Regions from separate parts of the Pseudarthrobacter sp. TE9888 genome, predicted to be linked through region 2. Evidence: predicted binding sites of a transcription regulator. Region 2 holds the regulator's gene; the other holds the start of a gene.
What was found. The regulator LexA, encoded in region 2, represses DNA repair genes until DNA is damaged. The targets are predictions, from matches to a motif close to TCGAACANNTGTTCGA.
Positions count from the first base shown of each region.

Region 1: the regulator LexA is predicted to act here: its motif matches at 2,105-2,120, upstream of ACZ9J7_RS20705 (LexA family protein).

Region 1 is NZ_JBWBRD010000003.1:41,853-46,265, reverse strand. It holds gene ACZ9J7_RS20715 (hypothetical protein) at 4-315, opposite strand; gene ACZ9J7_RS20710 (Y-family DNA polymerase) at 355-1,632, opposite strand; gene ACZ9J7_RS20705 (LexA family protein) at 1,660-2,091, opposite strand; gene ACZ9J7_RS20700 (hypothetical protein) at 2,533-2,682, shown strand; gene ACZ9J7_RS20695 (DUF4192 domain-containing protein) at 3,357-4,358, shown strand.
Region 2 is NZ_JBWBRD010000002.1:3,026,700-3,031,112, forward strand. It holds gene ACZ9J7_RS14580 (ATP-dependent DNA helicase) at 1-1,341, shown strand, start outside; gene lexA (transcriptional repressor LexA) at 1,389-2,123, opposite strand; gene ACZ9J7_RS14590 (LysM peptidoglycan-binding domain-containing protein) at 2,481-2,831, shown strand; gene ACZ9J7_RS14595 (histidinol-phosphate transaminase) at 2,951-4,069, shown strand; gene hisB (imidazoleglycerol-phosphate dehydratase HisB) at 4,131-4,413, shown strand, end outside.

The DNA.
Region 1 (4,413 bases), on a different contig from region 2:
TCCTTAACCTTCGGTCACGGATACCAGCAGCCACTGCTCAGAGAGGGGACCGCGGCGCAGTTCAAAGGTCCGCAGCGGTGAGTCCGACGTGCGGCGGACCTGGACGCGCCAGTGTTCGATGTCCACAACATTGCCGACGCCGACGGGCACGCTCCGGCGGGTTTCCCACCATGAGTCCCGAGTAAACCAGTGCAGCGGCTCGGCCGCCACAGCCCAAATCTGGCCGTCGTAGCGGACGGCCAGGGGAGTGCCGGCAGTGGTGAACCGGACGTCCACCGGGGCCTTGAGGGTGGGAGCTTCTGGGGTGATGGTCATGTGCTTGTTTTCTTCCTGGGTGATGCAGAGAGCAGCCGATTAGGCGGCTTTGACGAGGGGGAGTTCGTCCCAGTGGGTGGTGTATCTGGGGGAGAGCATGTCGCGTTTCATGGTCCAGTCGGGCCCGCCCCGGATCCCGCCGTGGCCCAGGCCGATGGACCCGCGGCCGTACCGGCGGGTAACGTCTTCAAGCAGGGTTCCGATGTGGCGTTCCTCGTGCGGGTTCTCGAACAATGACAGCGGTGCCTGGTTCCCCGTAGGACGCAGGTCGGTGACCATAATCCCGGCCCTGGCGTACCGGACGCCCTCGACAATCCGGGGCAGGAGCGCGTGGCCGGCCTTGGTCAGGATCACCGGGTCAGCGGTGGGCATCGGCAACGGCACGGAGACAGAGGGGTAGGAAGTGTCGCTGGGGTTGAAGTGCGAGGTACCGGCGAACGCGGTCAGGACCTTTGCCTGCAGCCCGTGCTTGGCCAGCCGCGCCGAGGCCTGTTGCCCGTACACACTCATGACCTGCCGGATCCCGGCGGCCGTGGTGATGGGTTTGGCGAACGACCGGGAAAAGATCAGCTGGTCCCGCCCGATCCGTTCCTCCTCCATCGGGATGCAAGGGGTGCCCAGTTCCAGGACGGTCCGCATCATGACCACGTTGAACTTGTCCCGGATCGCGACCGGGTCGGCCCGGACCAGGTCGGCGATGGTGAAGATGCCCATCACGTTCAGCCGCCTGGTCAGCCGCCCGGCGATGCCCCACACTTCCTCCACGGACAGCTGGCCCAGCAGGGCCTCCCGCTCCGCAGCGGGGACGGAGTCCCAGTGGCACACCCCGCCGAAGGCCTTATTGTTCTTCGCCCACTTGTTGGCGAGCTTCGCCAGCGTCTTCGTCGGCGCGATCCCAACACAGACCGGCACACCGACATTCCGCCGGACCGCGGCCTTCATGGACCGGCCAATCGCCAAAAGCTCCGCCGGCGAGCCTTTGACGCCCAGGAAGGCCTCGTCGATGCTGTAAACCTCCAGCCAGGCCGAGTGCCGGCCCAGCAGCTCCATCACCCGGGCACTGATGTCCCCGTACAGCTCGTAGTTGCTGGACAGCGCGACCAGGCCCCATTCCTTCGCCCTGGGGGCGAGCTTGAACCACGGCTCGCCCATGGCGATGCCCAGGGCTTTGGCCTCGGGGGAGCGGGTGACAGCGCACCCGTCATTGTTGGACAGCACGATCACCGGCTTTCCCTCCAGTGAAGGGTCGAACGCCCGCTCCGCGGAGGCGTAAAAACAGTTCACGTCCACGTGAGCGATCTGCGGCATACGGCGCATCAACGCCGGCTTAGACATCGCCCGGTCCTAAACGTGGTGGAGGCATCGGGTCGCGACGCCCCAAATAGTCAGGTCGGACAGGGCCGGCACTTCGATGTCCGGGTAAGCCGGGTTCTCTGCCTGCAGCACCACGCCCGTGGTGGTGATGCGCAGCCGCTTAATCGTCAGCTCCCCGTCCAGCACTGCCACGACCACACACCCGTCGTGTGGTTCCAGTGCCCGGTTGACGATCAGCTCGTCCCCGTCGCTGATTCCGGCGCCCTCCATGGACTCCCCGGACACCCGCACCACATAGGTGCTCGTGACGTCCTTGATCAGGTGCGCGTTCAGGTCCAGTCGGCCGTCAAAGTAGTCCTGCGCCGGCGACGGAAAACCCGCCGCGACCGGCACCGGAGAGACCAGCACCGACAACAACGAAACTCCCGCATCTATCACACGGGGACCGACAATAACGCCCACAACACACCTTTATTCGAATATATGTTCGATCAGGTAATCCTACCCCCGAGCTCGGACACGGGCACCAAAAGGAACGGGTTATACCCAATGGGGACAGCTTTGAGCTGTGCGGAGGGCTCCACCTGCCCGCCAGTGGGCATAACCCGTTCCCTCAAGCCCTGGGTTCCGCTGTGCTCACCCAGGAACCGGTCCTGCGCTGCGCTGCGGACTGTAAAGCGTTGTTTTGCCTTACATGTGGCTGGGTTGTTCTCCGTCCAAGGCCACTGATCGTAGCCGTCCGGGGGCCCGATCCGTCAACCCACGCGCCCGGGCAGTCCCGCGCGGTCGCTGCGCTCCCTCATTTCGCGGGATTACCCGGTCGCTCCTCGGGGTTGACGGCCCACCCTCGACCGGCTGCGACAGTGGGGGCCTCGCTCGGCGGGGCAGGAAGGAGGTGGCTACATGAGCATCGACGAACTGCTCAGGCTCACGACGTCGGTCGTGAGCCTGGCGACAGCGTTCATCGCTCTGCTTTCCACGCGGAACGCGCTCTTAACGGGCAAACGCTCCCGAGCGGCAACTCGGAAGCGTAAGCGTAAAGCAAGGAAGTAGGTGTAGCTACGAACCCGGTGGTCGTAACCGCAAGGCTGCGGCCACCGGCTCCTTCCCAGACTAAGTCCTGCTCAACGATAAGGAAACCCTCATGGAACCACTGACCATCATCAACTTCGTGCTCTCCCTGGCAGCACTTGGTGCTTCCATCACCGCCTACCGCGCCACTTCCAAAACCCGGAAGGACCAGGAAACCTAAGGCGGATTGAACAATGAAGAGGACCGGCGCTGTGGCGTCGGTCCTCTTCTGCTACTTGCTCGCAGGGCTCGCACTGATGGTCGTCCGCTGGCGCGGCCGGCTGTTGGGTCCAGTGCCGGCTCCGCCGTCCCTGGCCCTGGTGTGTCTACGACGTTTTTTGGCTGCTGTCCTTCGGATCGTACGTGCCCGCTCCACCCCGTCTAGCCCCTCCTTCGTCGGGGCCTGCAGGCCAGGAATTTCCTTCCGGCGCTCCTGCGTCGCTTATTTCCTCCAGGAATTTCCTTCCGGCGCTCCTGCGTCGCTTATTTCCTCCAGGAATTTCCCGCCCTTTGCCCTTCGGGTAGACGGGCCTCCGTCGGGCACAGCTCCGCAAAGCTCCGCCAGCAGCCAAAAAAACAACGGGGGGAGAGGGGAAGCTGGCCGGTCACCACTGGTCGCCCCACCCACCACATTCCTCTGCAAAAGGAGCAACACCATGAACGAGTCCATCAAGTTCACCGGCCCCGCCGATGTCCTGGCCTTCATCCCGCACACGTTGGGACAGACCCCCGCGGAGTCCTTTGTCGCCCTCACCGTGCAGGGCAACAAGCTCGGTGCGACCCTGCGCGTGGACGCCCCGTTCGGGCAGGACCCGGTTGGCTACGCCCAGACCCTCGTCAGCTACCTGACCGCCGACGAAGCCGCCACCGGCAGCCTGCTGGTCATCTACACCGATGAGAACCCCAACTCCTACTCCGAGCATGTGGAGGCACTGCGGATCGAGCTGGAGACCGCCGGGATGCCCCTGCAGGACGCGTGGCTGGTGACTTCCGACTTGTGGCGGAACTACCACTGCACGGACACGAGCTGCTGCCCTAACCAGTCCCTGGATGCCATCACCACGAGCAACGGCAACGCCGCATTGATCTACCGGGGGAGTGTCGTCACCGGTTTCACCGCCCCGGCACCATTCACCGGCGATGAGACGGCCCGCGAGGCCATTGCCGCGCACAAGCCCGACGGCTGGCCCGAAGACCTCGAAGCCAGCCGTGCCGTGTGGGCGAAGGTACTCGATGACCCCAAGAGTCTGACCACCGAAACCGCGCACCAGCTCGCAGGAGCCCTGCAGCACCCCACCATCCGGGATTACATGATGGGTGACATCGTCCCGCACGCGCCCGAGCAGTTCACTTCCGTCATGCTGGGCGTCTTCCTTGCCCGACCGGACTGGGCCCGCGTGGACACCGCCCAGGAAGTCGCGTTCGAGCTGATGAAGACCACCCCGGAAGGCCAGCGCGCCCCGATGCTGTGCCTGATCGGCTGGCTGGAATGGCTCAAAGGAAAATCCAGCTTCGCCGCCCGCTACTTCAAGCTCGCCCTCGATGACGTGGCCGAATACCGGCTCGCGGAACTGCTGGCCGAACTGGTCAACCGCGGCCTGCTCGCCGACTGCACCCGCGACCCGAAGAAGGCTTATGACCGCCAACTGAGCCGCTAAACCAAGGTAGGCCGGACCCCACACGCAAGGGGTTCGGCCTACTGTTTTGGTTTTT
Region 2 (4,413 bases):
ACCAACCACGCGATGCTGGCCGTCAGCGCGTTCGAGGGCCTGGCAGTCCTGCCTGAATACGACGTCGTGGTGGTGGACGAAGCGCACGAACTGCAGGACCGGGTGACGGGAGCCGTGTCCGGGCAGCTGTCCGTGGCCATGGTCCACGCTGCCGCTTCCGGCGCACGGAAACATACCGCCATCACCGTTGATGCCCTCAACGCCGCAGCTGCCAACCTCGAAATGGCCATCGCGGCCGCGCCCAACGGACTGCTCCCCAACGGGCTGAACGATGAACAGCTTGACTGCGTGGACCAGCTGCGTGAAGCGTGCAGGGCTGCGTTGTCCGATTCCAAAGGGGACAGCAATACCACGGCCGACGGCGGCCGGCAGCTGGCGCGTTCCCGGCTGATGCTCATCCTGGAACTGTGCGAGCGGCTGATCGCTGCCCGGGAAAACCGGGAAGTGGTGTGGTTCTCCCGCGCCAGCACCTTCGATCCCGGCCAAGGCTATTCGCAGCCCGATGACAGCGCACCGGTCCTGATCAACATTGCGCCGCTGTCCGTCGCCGGCAGGCTGCGGGAGGGGCTCTTCGCAGACCACACCGTGGTGCTGACCTCTGCCACCCTGGCGATCGGTTCCGCCTTCGAACCGGCCGCGGGAGGCCTGGGCCTGATTGGCGACGGCGCGCCCAGCTGGACGGGCGTGGATGTTGGCTCGCCCTTCGACTACCCCAGGCAGGGCATCCTTTACGTTGCCGGCCACCTGCCCAAGCCTGGCCGGGGCGTTTCCCCGGAGGCCCTGGCCGAACTCGAAGCGCTCATCAAAGCCTCCAACGGGGGAGCGCTCTGCCTGTTCTCCTCGCGGCGGGCGGCCGAAGAAGCCGCCGATGCCCTCCGCCCGAAACTCGACATGACTGTCCTCTGCCAGGGGGAGTCGACCATGACCGCCCTGGTCAAACAATTCGCGGACGAACCGGACACCTGCCTCTTCGGAACCATGTCCCTGTGGCAGGGCGTCGACGTTCCCGGTGGATCCTGCCGGCTGGTAGTGATTGACCGCATCCCGTTCCCGCGGCCGGACGACCCCCTCATGACGGCGCGTTCACGTGCCGTGGCGCAGGCAGGGGGGAACGGATTCATGTCTGTTTCCGCCACCCACGCTGCCATCCGCCTCGCCCAGGGGGCCGGCCGCCTGATCAGGTCAACCGGGGACAAAGGCGTGGTGGCAGTCCTGGACTCGCGGTTGGCCACAGAACGCTATGCGGGATTCCTGCGCGGCGCCCTGCCCCCGTTCTGGGCCACTACTGACCGAACCAAGGCGCTGGCAGCCCTTACCAGGCTGGGCGCCGACGCGTCCTGAGGACCGCCGGACATCGCCTGCGCGGGTGCCGCGCAGGCGTCCACAGGCTAAAGCGAACGCAGGACTGAGACGACCTTGCCCATGATGGTGGCATGGTCCCCCAGGATGGGTTCGTATTGGGTATTCTGCGGCAGCAGCCACGTGTGGCCATCGCGCTGGCGGAAGGTCTTGACGGTCGCCTCATCATCCAGGAGTGCAGCGACGATGTCCCCGTTGGCAGCGTCGGCCTGGCGCCGCACCACCACCCAGTCGCCGTCGCAAATGGCGGCATCCACCATGGAATCGCCGGCCACCTTCAGCATGAAGAGCTCGCCCTGGCCCACCAGCTGGCGGGGCAGCGGCATGACATCTTCGACGAGCTGTTCGGCAAGGATGGGGCCGCCGGCGGCAATCCGGCCCACCAGCGGAACCATGGCCGTATCCAGCGCCGTGGGCAGCTCTGTAACTGTGGCGCTGCCTCCGGCGGCCTGGGGGGCAGGAGACGTGGCCCCGCCTTTGCCCCCGCCGTCCAGGGTGAGCGGCATCAACACTTCCATGGCACGTGGCCGTTTGGGGTCGCGCCGGAGGTAGCCCAGCTTTTCCAGCTGCGAGAGCTGATGGGTCACGCTTGACAGGCTGGCAAGGCCGACCGTGTCGCCGATCTCGCGCATGGACGGCGGGTATCCGTTGTCATTAACGGAGCGCTGGATGGTCTCGAGGATCTTCTTCTGCCGGGGCGTCAACCCCTTGTTGGTCCTCTTGGATTGCGGGGCGGTCCTGCCCCCGGCGGCTGCTGCTGCCATTTTCGCCATTGCCTTTCGCTTGCCGCCGGAACTTCCGCCGGACGCTGTTCCGCGGTGCCGGTGGAAGGACTCCCACTGTCATTGTCAGACCCTGCTGTTCAACTTCAGGAGTGGTTGTTCTTGGTTCCAAAACTAGGCCAGCCATAGTGCTTTTTCAAACATTTGTTCTAGCGAGTCTCGACAATGTTCGTTGATAGGTGCTAAAACTTAACCAGCAAAGTTCGAATATGTGTTCTAACCAGCAGATGCCTCCTTCGAATACGCAGCCGGAAGATGTGCGCGGCGGCGGAATGGAACGGCAAGGGCGTTGCCGGGCGGACACCCGGGCAGCACGGCAAGTCCAGGAGGGCTTAGTTCATGTCAGCTTTATCTCTTCACCAGGTTTCACCTTCTTCTGCACCCCTGCGGCTGACCCGCCGGGGGAGGATCGTCCTGATCGGGGTTCCGCTTGTAGTCCTGGCTGTTCTCCTGCTGTCACTTTCCGGGTTCTTCCATTCCCCGGCCAAGGCCTCGGATTCGGCCGCGGACCTCGCGGTGACACCCACCGTTACGGTGACGGTGCAGCCCGGGCAGTCGTTGTGGGCCATTGCCGGTGCCGTCGCGCCGGGCCGGGACGCCCGCGACGTCGTGGCGGACATCGTCCAGCTCAACAACCTTGAGGCCGGCACCGTCCTTCCAGGCCAGCAGCTGTTCGTTCCCACGCACTGAGTGGCTGCCACGGAGATCCGTGTGGTGCGCTGCAGGCACCGCCTCGCTCCTGGCCGTGCCGGGAGCGAACAGGAACCGTCACATTTTCCGGCGGTTGCCGCGGCAACTAAACTGTTCAGGTGAACCAGCAGCTAGAACGTCTGAACCGGCTTCCCCTCCGCAGCAACCTTCGTGGACTGACTCCCTATGGGGCTCCCCAGTTGGACGTCCCCATCCTGCTGAACGTCAACGAAAACACCCATGGTGTTCCTGCCGATGTGCGGGCCGCCATCAGCGCCGCCGTTACGGAAGCCGCCGCGGGCCTCAACCGCTACCCGGACCGCGAGTTCACAGCGCTCCGGAAGGCCCTGGCGGAATACCTCGGGCATGGGCTCGACGAAACCAACCTATGGGCAGCCAACGGTTCCAACGAGGTCCTGCAACAGATCCTCCAGGCTTTCGGCGGTCCAGGGCGCACAGCCCTAGGCTTCCCGCCCACGTACTCCATGTACCCACTGCTGGCCAGTGGAACGGACACGCAGTACATCACCGGGGAACGCGCGGAAGGCTACGACCTCAGCGCTGAGTCCGCAGCCCGCCAGGTCAAGGAACTCCAGCCGAACATCGTATTCCTGTGCTCGCCCAACAATCCCACCGGGACCGGACTTGGGCTGGACGTCGTGGAAGCCGTCTATGACGCCGGCGCGGACAGCCAGGCCATCGTGATCGTCGATGAGGCTTACCACGAGTTCGCACACGACGGAACGCCGAGCGCACTGACCCTGCTGCCCGGCCGTGAACGGCTGATCGTCTCCCGCACCATGAGCAAGGCCTTCGCCCTGGCCGGGGCACGGCTCGGCTACATGGCCGCCGCCCCCGAGGTCGCCGATGCCCTGCGGCTGGTCCGCCTGCCGTACCACCTGTCCGCCATCACCCAGGCCACCGCCCTTGCGGCCCTCGAACACCGCGAAGCGCTGATGGCCGACGTCCAGGACATCAAGAAGCAGCGGGACCGCATCGTAGCCGAGCTGACCAGGATGGGACTCAAGCCCGCAGCGTCGGACTCCAACTACGTGTTCTTCGGCGGCCTGGAAAACCCGCACCAGGTCTGGCAGGAACTCCTTGACGCCGGCGTGCTCATCCGCGACGTGGGCATCCCCGGCCACCTCCGGGTCACGGCGGGCACTGAGGCGGAAACCACAGCCTTCCTGACCTCCCTGGAACGCATCCTTGCCGGCCACGCCGCGCTTCACGCCTAGACTTGATACTGCGGCGCTGGACGCCTTGAACCACTTCTTCTCGCACAAAGGATCCTTCACCATGAGTTCAACCGGATCGAATACGGCTGCAGCCCGGACGGCCCGCATGGAGCGTGCCACCAGCGAGTCCTCCGTACTCGTGGAGATCAACCTGGACGGTACGGGAGTCTCGGACATCGACACCTCGGTGCCGTTCTACGACCACATGCTGACGGCCCTGTGCAAGCACTCCCTGATCGACATGACGGTCAAGGCCACCGGTGACACCCACATCGACGTCCACCACACCGTTGAGGACGTCGCCATCACCTTCGGTGAAGTCCTGCGGACCGCCCTCGGCAACA